Occallatibacter riparius: one gene and its partners. The protein of the gene in region 1 binds, or shares a complex with, the protein of each later gene. Links are inferred from orthologs where the notes say so. Each region holds a gene or a part of one and is shown in the gene's direction. Other genes may lie near its edges.

Evidence for each region.
Region 2: the proteins of accD (region 1) and accB are in contact, whole or in part, in a solved structure (PDB 8UXZ), measured with the Escherichia coli proteins. The link is inferred for Occallatibacter riparius from one-to-one orthologs.
Region 3: the proteins of accD (region 1) and MOP44_RS18695 are in contact, whole or in part, in a solved structure (PDB 8UXZ), measured with the Escherichia coli proteins. The link is inferred for Occallatibacter riparius from one-to-one orthologs.

The regions. Positions count from the first base shown.
Region 1 is NZ_CP093313.1:1,459,600-1,464,060, reverse strand. What follows is about bases 777-3,643. They hold accD (acetyl-CoA carboxylase, carboxyltransferase subunit beta), read left to right. Parts: upstream 777-1,708; coding sequence 1,709-2,578; downstream 2,579-3,643. Other genes in these bases: MOP44_RS05760 (TonB-dependent receptor), read left to right, coding at 2,902-3,643; cobO (cob(I)yrinic acid a,c-diamide adenosyltransferase), read left to right, coding at 1,126-1,662; MOP44_RS05775 (23S rRNA (pseudouridine(1915)-N(3))-methyltransferase RlmH), read left to right, coding at 777-1,093. In the rest of the region: MOP44_RS05780 (TonB-dependent receptor), read right to left, coding at 1-165; more of MOP44_RS05775, read left to right, coding at 644-776; more of MOP44_RS05760, read left to right, coding at 3,644-4,461.
Region 2 is NZ_CP093313.1:4,425,109-4,429,402, forward strand. The notes cover bases 1,003-3,702. They hold accB (acetyl-CoA carboxylase biotin carboxyl carrier protein), read left to right. Parts: upstream 1,003-1,953; coding sequence 1,954-2,451; downstream 2,452-3,702. Other genes in these bases: MOP44_RS17945 (M24 family metallopeptidase), read left to right, coding at 1,003-1,905; accC (acetyl-CoA carboxylase biotin carboxylase subunit), read left to right, coding at 2,551-3,702. Outside these bases: MOP44_RS17940 (SpoIIAA family protein), read left to right, coding at 1-77; more of MOP44_RS17945, read left to right, coding at 793-1,002; more of accC, read left to right, coding at 3,703-3,903; MOP44_RS17960 (LptF/LptG permease family protein), read left to right, coding at 3,916-4,200. UniProt on the Escherichia coli protein: This protein is a component of the acetyl coenzyme A carboxylase complex; first, biotin carboxylase catalyzes the carboxylation of the carrier protein and then the transcarboxylase transfers the carboxyl group to form malonyl-CoA.
Region 3 is NZ_CP093313.1:4,607,188-4,611,756, reverse strand. What follows is about bases 742-3,716. They hold MOP44_RS18695 (acetyl-CoA carboxylase carboxyltransferase subunit alpha), read left to right. Parts: upstream 742-1,795; coding sequence 1,796-2,638; downstream 2,639-3,716. Other genes in these bases: MOP44_RS18690 (CPBP family intramembrane glutamic endopeptidase), read left to right, coding at 2,734-3,716; MOP44_RS18700 (ATP-binding cassette domain-containing protein), read right to left, coding at 858-1,634; MOP44_RS18705 (ABC transporter permease), read right to left, coding at 742-861. In the rest of the region: MOP44_RS18710 (glycine betaine ABC transporter substrate-binding protein), read right to left, coding at 1-235; more of MOP44_RS18705, read right to left, coding at 232-741; more of MOP44_RS18690, read left to right, coding at 3,717-3,804; MOP44_RS18685 (hypothetical protein), read left to right, coding at 4,115-4,569. UniProt on the Escherichia coli protein: Component of the acetyl coenzyme A carboxylase (ACC) complex. First, biotin carboxylase catalyzes the carboxylation of biotin on its carrier protein (BCCP) and then the CO(2) group is transferred by the carboxyltransferase to acetyl-CoA to form malonyl-CoA.

The DNA.
Region 1 (4,461 bases):
CTGAAGGATCGCACCGTTAGGGTCGGTAACAGTACCCTGGATCGATCCGCCCGTCATCGAAATTGCCTGACCGTGGGCCGATTGCTGGATGAAGGTTGTCGCCAGTATTAGCGCGAAAGCGGTGCAAACGACACGCGCCGCGAGAAGGAACGGGGAAACTCGCATTGAACTCCTCCAGAAACAGTAAGGAAGCGGGAACAAGGGGGCTCCCGATTCCATCAGTTTTTCTCTTAGCGTTTCGGCTTATTTAAGGCTGCCGATTCGCAACTCGAAGAAGACTGCCTGAGCAATACTGCGAAATTGATTGGGTCTGAAGATGAATTAAGGGGCCATAGCCAGACTTGCCGCCAAGCGGCCGGGGAGAGGCATCGGCTCTGAGCGGGATACTATGCATGAGCATTGCCAATCTCTGTAAATCTTGACAGTAACAATGTCACTGAAAGCAAAGCACTTATTTTCTTGGAGCGCGGTTTAAGAGGGCGCATGCCTACAGAAAAATGGATTTCAGATCAAGTAAATCCAGAATTTTGAGTAACTATCTGTTTTTTGGGAGCATTGGAGTTACTCGAAGGGAGCGGATCGCAGGGCATAATCCTTCGTCCTTTTCCAACCAAGGCCGATTGGTTTTCGCTATCCTCGCGTTGTGCTAATCACCCTTGCTTACGTCGGGAGCCGCCCTTCCGCTGGCGATCAGTTTGAGCCGCTCGTGCAGATGTATCTCCAGCGCACCTCGACCTTCGCGCGCTGCGAAGGTGCGGCATTCCGAACGGAGGAGGCTTTGCTCGACTGGCTCTCAAAGCAGCAGGCCCGCACTCCTGCCGTGGCCGTTCTTCTCGACAGGCGGGGCAAGCAGATGAGCTCCGAGGCATTTGCGGCGTGGCTCGGCTCTCGCCGCGATGAAGGCGCCCAGCACATCGTCTTTGCGATTGGTCCGGCCAGCGGATGGAGCGATGCATCGCGGCAGCGTGCCCGCCTTCTGCTCTCGCTTGGGCAACTCACCCTCGCCCACGCGCTCGCTCGTGTCGTCATCGCCGAGCAGATCTACCGCGCCTCCACCATCCTGACCGGACATCCCTACCACACCGGCCACTGACCAGGACTGGCCTTGTAATCTAGCTCTCAGCCATGACCGATTCGCGAAAAGGACTGATTCTCATCAACACCGGCCCGGGCAAGGGCAAGACCACCGCTGCTCTAGGCACCGCACTGCGCGCCGTCGGCAACGGCATGCGCGTCCTCGTGCTGCAGTTCCTCAAGGGCTCGTGGCACTACGGCGAACTCGACGCGGTTCTGCCCTTCGGCGACAACTTCGTCCTCAAGCAGATGGGCCGCGGCTTTGTGAAAGTCGGGGGCGCAGAGACTGACCCCGAAGACATCCGGCTCGTCGAAGAAGCGTGGGCCGAAGCCCGCGTCGCAATCGAATCCGGCGATTGGGACCTGGTCGTTCTCGACGAAATCAACTACGCCATCAGCTACGGCATGCTCGATCCTGCCGCTGTCGCCGATACCCTCCGCAATCGGCCGGAGATGGTCCACGTCATTCTGACCGGCCGCAACGCGCATCCGCTGCTCGTCGAGATCGCAGACACCGTCACGGAAATGCGCGAAGTCAAACATGCCTACCAGAAAGGCATCCTCGCTCAGCGCGGAATCGAGTTCTGAGCACTCCGAGGCAGCCCTGGGCTAATCCCGTACAATTGCACTGTCTATGTCCTGGTTTAAGCGAGAGAGCGGCGATTACGAGCCTGACCCAAACACGCCTGGCAACGGCGATTCCGAACGGCGCGTTCGTACGGAAGGCCTGTTTATCAAGTGCCAAGGATGCCGGCAGGCACTTTACAAGCCTGATGTCGAGGCCAATCTCAACGTCTGCCCGAAGTGTCAGCATCACTTCAAGCTCTCTGCTCGCCAGCGCATCGAGATGCTCCTCGATCCCGGATACGAGCTCGTGGACGGCGGACTGCGCTCCACTGATCCGCTGAATTTCCACGACGTGAAGCCGTACAAATCTCGCCTGCGCAAGGCGCAGGAGGAGACCGGCCTCGACGATGCCATTCTGAACGCGGTCGGCAATCTCGGTCCGCACTCGGTTGTCGTCAGCGCCATGGAGTACAGCTTCATCGGCGGCTCAATGGGCGCCGTAGTGGGCGAAACCATTGCCCGTGCCGTGGACCGGGCACGCGAAGGCCGCAAGCCCCTGATCGTCGTCGCCGCTTCCGGGGGCGCCCGCATGATGGAAGGCGTGGTCAGCCTCATGCAGATGGCCAAGATCTCCACCGGCCTGGCTCAGCTTGACGACGCTCGCGTTCCCTATATCTGCGTCCTCACCGACCCCACCACTGGGGGCGTTACTGCCAGCTTCGCTATGCTTGGCGATCTCAATATCGCCGAACCGGGCGCTCTCATCGGATTCGCTGGCCCTCGCGTTATCGAGCAGACGATCCGCCAAAAGCTCCCTGAGGGCTTCCAGCGCTCCGAATTCCTGCTCGAGAAGGGCTTCCTTGATGCAGTCGTGCATCGCCGCGAATTGAAGGACTATCTGATTCGTGCCATCAGCTTCATGCAGCCGGTCGCCTGACCGTACTCAGTCGAAACTAATGCCGCGTCTACAGAGATGTGTATTCCGCCCTTCCAAAATATGAAATCGCATATATTTCGCCGTATCGCATCGCGGTTCCAGCTCGTAACCTACACGTACGATATGTGTTCCTGATTACTTCTGATATGGCATGCAAACTGCATAGCTAACCGGCATGGGTTCGTCCGAAACCCAGAGCACGGCAAAACTTTTTAATTTCTAAAGCTCAGGTCGGCTCCCGCTGGCCACGAAGGCAGTGCTCAAGTTCTGTCGGGCTAAGACAAAACCACAATCTCCAACCCACTTTCGGAAGGAAGAGAACAATGATGTTCACTCGAACGCGTCTGCGGTCGCTGTTTCTGGCTGCCTTGCTTGGCGCTGGTTTCGCGGTTACTTCAACGCTCGCTCCCAACAGCATGGCGCAAACCAGCTTGGGTACTCTCACCGGCGTTGTGCGCGATAGCAGCGGCGCCGTTATCGTCAACGCAAATGTCCGGCTTACGAACGTTCAAACTGGGGAAACGCGCACCATCGTTTCCGACTCCCTGGGTGCATACCGCTTTGATGCCCTTACTCCTGGTATTTATACAGTTGATGTCGAATCCGCGGGTTTTGAGAAGTTCAATGCTAAGGGTGTGAAGATCGTCGCATCCACGGCCCAGTCTTTCGACGTGGTTCTCAAGACCGGTCAGGTCAGCGAGACCGTCGAAGTCTCGGCCGAGTCGGCGCCCCTCCTCAATAAGGAGAACGGCTCGCTTTCAGGCAGCATTCAGAGCGAAGAGCTCGCCAAGCTGCCGATCTTCTCGCTCAATCCGATTGAAGTTCTGACCACCGTCCCCGGTGTTCAGCTCGTCAGCAACTCCGCCATGTCGAACGGACAGTCGATCCAGGTCAGCGGTGCGCGTCCACGTTCCAACAACTTCATGATCGATGGCGAAGAGATCAATGACGTGGGCATCGGCGGGCAGGCGGTTCAGCCGAACATCCCCGATATGTATGCCGACACCGTTGTGTACACCCACAACGCTCCCGCCGAATTCGGCCGCGCCTCGGGTGGCGTGGTCAATTTAGTCACCAAGGGTGGCAGCAATACCTTCCATGGATCCGCCTGGGAGCTCTACACCGGTTCGGGTCTGAACGCCATTGACGGCCAGACACGCCAGGTTGCCACCAGCCGCGGTGATAAGGCGCGGTTTGACCAGCACACCTTTGGCTTCACCGCCGGCGGTCCGATCATCAGGAACAAGTTGTTCGCCTTCGGTGCCGCCCAGTGGCAGCGCTTTTATGGCCAGGAAATTCCCACGCAAGTGAATCTGCCTGACGCCAACGGCATTGCCACACTGCAGAGCTTCGCCGCCGGCAGCGGTGTCACTGCCACCAACGCCGCCCTGATGCTCAAGTACCTGAACAACGGCTCGTACCTGAATGATTTCCTGCAGTTCACAGATCCCAACGCGCCCCAGGGCGACCCCAACGCTCCCAAGCTGGTGAATCTGGGCGATGCGTGCAAGCAGGGGAACCAACAAGCGGGGTGCCAACTGGAAATCGGCTTGTTCCGCCGCCCCAGCGTCGCGGCCAGCCAGCCTGACACGCAGTGGACTTACCGCATTGACTACACCCCGCGCCAGCAGGATATGTTCACGGTGCGCTACCTCCACGACCGCAGCAGTCTCTCGCCCGATTTCTTCACCAACGGCGCGGCACTTCCCGGGTTCGATACCTATCAAGGCGGCCCTTCCGAACTCGGTCAGGGCGCCTGGACGCATATCTTCACCTCCAACCTCCTGAACGAGTTCCGCGCCTCTGAGACTCGGATCTCCTTCCTGTTCGCGCCGCTCGCCAGCACGGAAGCCAACCCGCTCTTCAAGGCGCCAACTCTCAAC
Region 2 (4,294 bases), 3.0 Mb from region 1 along the record:
CCTTTGCGCATCCGACGACGCGCTACTTCGAGGCCGGTGAGATGCAGGCCGCGCATGATTGGCTGATAAGCAAGTAGCCCTACCGGTTCACATGGCCGTTTCCATCCAGGCGCGGTCGCGCAGGGGAGCGGGCTCTACGAATTTAGTTTTGCAGTCGAGACAGAGCAAGGTTCGACGCAACTCACCGATGGCTGTCATATCCAATAATCTGTGACCTTCGTGTGAGTGGTGGTCCGGGTCTTGTTTAGGATCCTGTAGATATGCCATGCATCACCTCGCGGCGGTGTGGTTCTCATCATCTGAATTGAAGCCGCATGAAGATGGCGTGATGTTTTTTGCAGCTTTAACAGGGAAGCGCTACGCTCATAAGACCGACGTAGTTCAGGTCGGATAGACATTGGGGTCCTTTCAGTCCTTCGTTCCTCTGCTGCGAAAGGAGACTCGATGGAAATTCAGTGCCGTTATTGTTTCTCTTCGGACCTTCATCGCTCTGGTCCTCGCGTTTACGATGTAGTGCCAATGTTGCTGCTATTGCGTCCGGTTCGCTGTCACACCTGCTCGCGCAGGCAGTTCCGGCCGCTCTGGCTTACACGGCGAAAGTCTCGATCGAAGGACAAGAAGGCCGCCTGATTGATAGCCCGGCGGATATCCGATTTTGGGTTCGGATCTCGGAACGGTCCCCAGATCTGTTTCATCATTGAAAAAGCGCAGGGCTGCGCTGTTGCCGGTACCACCGGGCAGGGGTGCTTGTGCGCCTGCGCGGGTGCGCCGCAGCATGATAAAACTAGACGGGTGGAGCACTTACGTCGCATTGGCGCATTGCGCCGCAAGCTGACTCGGACCGGACTTTCGGGGCTCCTGGTCACTCATCTTCCCGATCTCAGATACCTTTGCGGGTTTACCGGCTCCAGCGCTGCCCTGGCAATTACCCGACGCACGGCGCGCATGTTCACAGACGGACGCTACATTGCTCAAGCGAAAGCCGAGGTTGCGGGAGCGCAAGTGGAGATTGTCACGCGCGCTCCAGCGATAACCGCCGTGGAGTGGCTGGCCGCGCAACTCGCGAGCCAGGGAGCGTCGCAACCGGAGCAGTTCGCTGGGTTCGACCCGGTTCACACGACCGTGGCCGATCTGCAGCGCTGGAAGGCCGCACTGCCCGCGAAGCTCAGGCGCAATTTCCTCACGCCGATTGCTGCGCCGCTGGTGGAGCCGCTGCGGCTTGTGAAGGATGAAGACGAACTGCGGATCATGAGCGAGGCCGCTCTGCTGGGGTGCCAGCTCTTCGATCACATGCTGGGATATTTGCGGCCGGGACTTAGGGAGATCGAAGTGGCAGCGGAACTCGAGCACCAAGCGCGCCTGGTTGGCGCGGAGGGGATGTCGTTCGACACGATAGTTGCTTCAGGGCAACGATCGGCCCTTCCGCATGGGCACGCAACTGAGGCGCGTCTGCCGCGACGCGGATTCCTCACGCTGGACTTCGGTATAATCCACGATGGCTACTGCTCGGATATGACGCGTACCGTTTACTTTGGCAGCCCCAGGCCAGAGGAACGCAGGGCATACCAGGCAGTGTTGGAGGCACAGGAGGCAGCCGTTGCGGCGGTGACCGCGGGCGCCATATGCGGCGATGTGGATGAAGCCGCACGAAGCGTTCTCCGCAATGCGGGACTTGCCGAGGCATTTACCCACTCCACCGGCCACGGAGTGGGACTTGAGATTCACGAATCGCCGCGTGTCGGCGCGAATCAGACTACCCGCCTGCAGGCAGGCATGGTAGTGACCATCGAACCGGGCATTTATCTGGAGGGCCGGTTCGGCATACGCATTGAGGATATGGTGGCCGTAACGCGCGATGGAGGCGAGATCCTGACGCCGGCGCCGAAGACCCTCATCGAACTTTGATTGCGTTTTTCTCCGCTCGCTCGAAGGGCGAGAAAAGTTAAGGAACGAATGAAACCCGAAGATATTGATGATCTCAAGCAACTGGTCGAATTCCTCAAAGAGAACCAGGTGGCCGAATTCGAGCTGGACCAGGGCGACCAGAAGATTCGGCTCAAGTTCAAGCAGCCCGAGGTGCCTGCGCCTATTGCGCATGTGATCGCCGGTGCACCGGCGATGATGGCTGCGCCTGTTCCCATGACCATGGCTGCCCCTGCGCCGGCTGCCGCGCCGCCGGCGGCTGCGCCTGCGGCTGATCCTGACGCAGGGCTGCACATCATCAAGTCGCCCATCGTCGGGACGTATTATGGCTCGCCGTCTCCTGGTTCCGCGCCGTTTGTTGCGCCTGGAGACCGCGTGGAAAAGGGCCAAGTGATTTGCATCGTAGAAGCCATGAAACTGATGAACGAGATTGAGTCCGATGCATCGGGTGAAGTGGTGAAGGTGCTGGTGTCGAACGGGCAGCCGGTGGAGTTTGGGCAGCCGCTGTTTGCTGTGAGGACAGCGTAGTCAGCGTGATAGCGGCGTTAGTCGAGTCAGGCTGACGCCGCAGTCGCTTCTTCGACGTACGCCATGGCTAACTCCGCTAAGTCCCGCTGAAGGATAAGAATGTTTCGCAAGGTACTCATCGCCAATCGCGGCGAAATCGCATTACGCGTCATTAACGCCTGCAAGGAAATGGGCGTTCGCACCGTCGCTGTCTATAGCGAGGCCGATCGCAACTCGCTGCACGTCCGGTTTGCCGACGAGGCTATCTGCATTGGGCCGCCGCGTCCGGCGGACAGCTATCTCAACGTGCCCGCGGTCATCTCCGCTGCGGAGATTGCCGACGTTGACGCGATCCATCCGGGGTACGGGCTGTTGAGCGAGAACGCCAACTTCGCCGAGGTCTGCCGCGCTTCGAACATCAAGTTCATTGGGCCTCCGCCGGAGGTGACGCGTCTGATGGGCGAAAAGGAAAAGGCCCGCCAGGCGATGAAGAAGGCCAAGGTGCCGATTCTGCCTGGGTCGGATGGAGTAGTTGCGGATGAGGCCGACGCGCTGCACTGGGCGAAGAAGGTCGGATATCCCGTCATCCTGAAGGCCAAGGCCGGCGGCGGCGGACGGGGCATGCGCATTGTGCGCACGCCGGAAGAGCTGCCGAACCTGTATCACTCCGCGTCGACCGAAGCTGCGAACGCGTTCGGCAACGGCGAGCTTTACATGGAGAAGTTCATCGAGCGGCCGCGGCACATTGAGTTCCAGGTGCTCGCCGATGAGCACGGCAATGTGGCTACGCTGTTTGAGCGCGAGTGCTCGATTCAGCGGCGGCATCAGAAGCTGATTGAAGAAGCGCCGTCGCTGCAGGTGACACCGAAGATCCGCCAGGAGATCGACCACACCCTGCGCCGCTGCCTTACGGAGATCGGATATCACAACGCTGGCACGATCGAGTTCCTGATGGATGAGGACGGCTCGATCTACTTCATCGAGATGAACACGCGCATCCAGGTGGAGCACCCGGTAACGGAACTCATCACGGGCGTTGACCTGGTGAAGGCGCAGCTGCGGATTGCTAGCGGCGAAAAACTCAGCGATATACTGCCAGCCAAGCTGGAGATACGCGGCCACGCGATCGAGTGCCGCATCAATGCGGAGCATCCGGTGAAGTTCACGCCTTCGGCCGGCAAGATCACGGCGTTCAATGTGCCAGGCTTCAACGGCGTACGGGTGGATACGGCGCAGTACGCGGAAGGCGTGGTGCCGCCGTATTACGACTCGCTGATTGCAAAGCTGATCGTGCACGGCAACACCCGCGCCGAGGCGATCGCCAAGATGGAGCGCGCTCTGAGCCAGTTCGTGGTGCAGGGGATCGAGACGAGCATTCCGCTGCACCAGGAAATCTTCCAGAATGAAGATTTCCGGCATGGCGTGTTCGACACGAAGTTCATGGAGCGGTTTCTGGCGGCCAGGAACAGTTAGGCAGATCGGGTCATGAATCTGACTATCGTGCCCGTGTCGTTGATCATCCTAGCTGCCGTTTCCGTGCCCGCCGCTATGTTGATCCCCAGGTCAAGAGCGAAGGGCCGGATGCGGCTCGCGGGCTCACTGCTGCTTGGAATGGGCTTCATCTCCGAGTTTCCTGCGGCGCTGCATGATGTGCCGCCACTGTGGCGGGCTGCCTTGGTTCCGATCGGTGGCCTTTTTTTGGTTTGGGCAGGGATACGGAAATATCGGCGCGATCCTGAGGGCCGCACCTCTCCAGCGCAGATCCTGTAAGACTTCAACAACTCCAGCCCTCAGGCCCGACATCAAACCGCGGTTACTTTCCGTCCTTTCTGCGGCCGTCAGTTGCGCTGGCAGGCAATGTTCA
Region 3 (4,569 bases), 3.1 Mb from region 1 along the record:
CGTACGCATCGATGCGGCCCGAGACCAGCGCCTGGTTTGAGATGTAGCTGCCGGCGAGATAGAAGCGGCGCTCCACCTTGAGATTCGACTTGGCCTCGATCTCCTGGGCCAGCAACTCGCCCAGGACGACCTGTTCGGTGAAGTTTTTCGCGCCGATGACGGGATGATCAGGACGCGGTGGCGCACAGCCCGTGAGCGCGATCAAGAAAGCGCATGCCGCGGCAAGGATTCTCACGCCGGCACCTTGAACCGTCTTTCCAGCAAGCCTAGCGCGCCATCCGCAAGCAGGGCCAGTAGCGCGGCGGGCACGGCGCCTGCAAGAACCAGCCGATTATCCACGGAAGCTACGCCGCGGAAGATCAACTCACCCAATCCACCTGCGCCGACAGCAGCCGCAATCGTTGCGATTCCTACGCATGTCACCGTTGCCGTTCGCAATCCAGCAAGAATGAACGATGCGGCCAGCGGCAGCTCCACCTTGAACAACCGTTGCGTTCCGGTCAGTCCCAGCGCCCGCGCTACTTCGAGCACCGCCGGATCGATGCCGCGAATCCCCGCATAGGTGTTGCGCAGAATCGGCAGCAGTGCATAGGCCGTCAACGCAACGATGGCGATGCGCGCCGCGCGATCGCCCAGCCACGGCAGAGGCAGAAGAAATCCGAACATCGCCAGTGACGGAATCGTCTGCAGCACATTGGCCACGCCAATGACCGGGCGCGCCCATCGTGGAGCACGCGTGAGCCAGATCCCCGCGGGCACGGCAATTGCTGTCGCAAACAGCATTGCTCCTACCGTGAGCCACAGATGCTCCAGCGTGAGCGTTCCGATCTGGGATCCGTACTGCGACAGGAAGCGCGTCATGAGCGCGTCTCCGCATTGCGCTCGCCGCGGTTGCGCTCGCCGCGATGAAACGCGCGGATGTAGGCCTGCACTTCCGGCTGCGCAGAGTGAACAAATTCATCCGGCGAGAGCTGCACTACCAGACGTCCCTCGTGCAGCAGAACGATGCGATCAGCCAGGTAGAGCGCCTCATCCAGATCGTGCGTCACCAGCAGAACGGTTTCGTGGATACGCCCCAGCAGGGTGCGCAGCATATCCTGCATCTCCGCGCGCGTCAGTGGATCGAGTGCGCCGAATGGCTCATCCATCAGCAGAATCGGCGGATCGGCGGCGAGGGCACGCGCCAGGCCCACGCGTTGGCGCTGTCCTCCGGAAAGCTGATGGGGATAGCGGCGGCTGTATGTGCCAGGCTCGAGTCCCACAGCAGAGAGCAGTTCATGGCTGCGTTCACTGCGCTCAGCGCGCGCGCGACCCTCGACTTCAAGCACAAGGCCCACGTTGCGCTCCACAGTGAAGTGCGGAAACAGCCCTGTCTCCTGGATGACGTACCCGATGCCGCGCCGCAGAGCAATCAAATCGGCATCGGCGGCGGAATGTCCCCGCACCAAGACGTCCCCGCCGGTAGGCACAATCAGGCGATTCACTGTGCGCAGCAGCGTGGTCTTCCCCGACCCGCTGCGGCCGAGAATCGCTGTGACGGTTCCCTCTTCGATAGTGAATGAAACGCCGTTGAGAATGTGCCGGCCCTCGCGCGTGGCAAGCGATACGTCGCGAAATTCAATGGCAGCGCTCATGCGGCGGGGTCTCGCTCCATGGGGATCGCGCTGAACGCGCGTGTCACACCAGTGTACGGGCGGCACCGCAAGTGACATATATTTGTCGCAGGTAGCCTCGCCCCGTAGAATCTTTGAGAGACGGGCGGCCTCCCCGGCGTCCGCATTCATTTAAGGTGTCGATGAGCGAACATACTGGCAGTGCAACGCAAGCGCCGGCCGTTTCAGCGGCGTGGGCGAGAATCGAGCGAGCCCGGCATAACGAGCGGCCTTATCCGATGGAGTTCATCGAGCGGATCTTCACTGATTTCAGCGAGATTCACGGGGATCGCGCCTTTGGCGACGACGAAGCGGTGGCGTGCGGCATGGCGCGGCTCGACGGCGAAGAAGTCCTCGTAATCGGCAACCGCAAGGGTGGAACTACGAAGGAGAAGGTGCGCCGCAACTTCGGCATGCCTCATCCGGAGGGATATCGAAAAGCGCTGCGCTGCATGCGCATCGCCGAGAAGTTCAACCGGCCGGTCATCAGCTTCATCGACCTGCCCGGCGCCTTTCCCGGACTCGGTGCTGAAGAGCGCGGCCAGGCCGAAGCCATTGCCCGCAACATTCTGGAAATGAGCCGCCTGCGCGTTCCCACCATCTCGGTCATCACGGGAGAAGGCGGATCGGGCGGAGCGCTGGCACTGGCGGTGACGGACCGCGTGCTCATCCTGGAGAATGCGCTCTACTTCGTGATTACGCCGGAGTCTTGCGCGGCCATTATGTGGCGCGATGCGAACCAGAAGCAGCTTGCCGCCGAAGCCATGCGCATCGCCGCGCCTGAAGTGGCCAAGCTGGGCTGCGTAGACGAGATCATTCGCGAACCCCAGGACGGCGCTCATACCGATCACGAAGCTGCCGCCAGCCTGCTGGGCGACGCTCTTCGCAAGCATCTGGCGGAGATCAAGGCACAGCCGATCGATCAGCTCATCGCGACACGCCAGGCCAAGTTCCGCAAGATGGCCCAGTTCTACACGGAAGGTTAGTCCTTGGCGCGTCGTGAAGCTCATCTCGCAGTTGTCTTGAGTTCCTGTGTCAACGGCAGCCCCGTGCATTTGGCTTGGCCGAGAAGGCGGGCCTGATGACGACCGCAACAGTTCAGGTGCGCGACAGCCGCCTCCGCGCTTACGGGCAGTTCCTGTTTGCGCTGTTCTATTACTTTCTGGCCCGGGCGCTGGCGCATCACGGCGCGCTCGGGTTGGTGGGCGAGCGGTGGCAGCCGCTCACTGAGCAGGCCATGCTCGTCTTTCTGCTGCTCCTGGGATTTGCGGGTCTGGGCTTCTCGCTGAATCGGCAGGTTCAGCCCATCAGCGCACAGGGCTTGCCGCGCCGTGCGGGGTTCATGCAGGAGTTCGGTATGGGGCTTGCTGCCGGCTGGGGCGTCGCCGCGGTATGCGTGGCGGCCATGGCCCTCTTTGGCGGCATTGCCGTGTCTATCTCGCCTTCCCTTTCTTCATGGGGCTGGCTGCTGGTCGACTTCGCATACTTCGCGCTGCTCTGCCTTGGCGAAGAACTGACCTTCCGCGGTTACGCCTTCCAGCGATTCGCGCGCGCCACCGGGCAGGCGGGCGCGGTATTCGGGTTTTCCCTGCTCTACGCATTCCTCGAGAGCATGACCCCGGGCGCGTCGCGAACGACCGCCGTGACCTCGTTTGTCCTGGCAGTGGGTCTGTCGCTTGCATACCTGCGCACCCAAGCATTGTGGGTAAGCTGGGGACTGAATTTCGGCTGGAAGGCCAGCCGGGCGCTGCTGTTCGGCCTTGCGGTCAACGGAGACAACAGCCACTCGGCGGTCGTGCAGGGCGACCCCACCGGCTCCTTCTGGCTAACAGGCGGCGGCTTTGGATTGGAGTCGAGCTGGTTGGCCTTTATCGTTATGCTGGCTCTTGTCCCCGTCATTTATCGCATGACGCGCGAACTGGACTACCGCTACAACGTGCCAGAGCTCATCCCCGGCGGCATCCCAGTTGACATTGATGCCGCAGCGCGACGCCAGCACGAAGACGCGATGGGCGCGTCGGAGCCCGCTCCGCCCCCGCTGGTGCAGATTGCCCCGCTGAGCGCGCCCTTGGTGGCTCCGATGATTCCCCAAGCTCCAGCGGCGAATCCTGAGCCGGACGAGCCGAATACAGGCAACGAATCCACGCGGTAGGTCCTCACAGTAAGTACCGTGGGCCAGACGCGTAACGTTTCGGGACGGGAACAAAAGGGCGCTTGAAGGCCTGGCTGAATCGCTTCCCGCAGAGAGAATGGCGGTCTTCATCCTCCGGCTTCGCAAGGAGTTCAGGGTTGGATTCGTTCGCTCGCGGCCCGAACTCACGGTAACCGCGCCGGGTCCGGGAAGTCCAAACCTGCAGGTCCGTCTTACCGGGCTGCAGAGCCGGACAAAAGCGAATTTGGGCTTTGCTCTTGCTTCACTCGCTGCCTGCGGCGCATGCTTGATGCAACATGGGAGGAACCCCATGAAGAGCTCGTTATCGTATCTCAGGCCGAATATGACTAAAGCTCACCGGGTTTGGGTCGGATCCCTGGTTCTGGCCGCAGTGTGCGCAACGGCGCCTCGGGCGTTCTCCCAAGCGATCACCATCGATACGCATGGCCGTGCGACCGGCGCTCCGGTTGATCGCCGATACGCGCAGATCACCCCTACGCATGTGCAGTTGCCGAGCGGGCCTCTCGATACCAAAACGCGGCTGGAGCTGATCCGCCTGCTGCAGGCTGAGCAGGGATTCGCGATGCGGCCGTTCCCCAAGGGCCACAAGGGTCTGACGATAGAGGCCAACGGCAAGTTGATTCCCGCCGGTGAGCCCTATCTCAACATGGTCACGGAGCAGGGCATCTCCGCGAAACCGGGTGAGCGGCTGGTGATTACCGACCTGAAGTTCGAGAAGGACAAGATCATCCTGATGCTGAACGG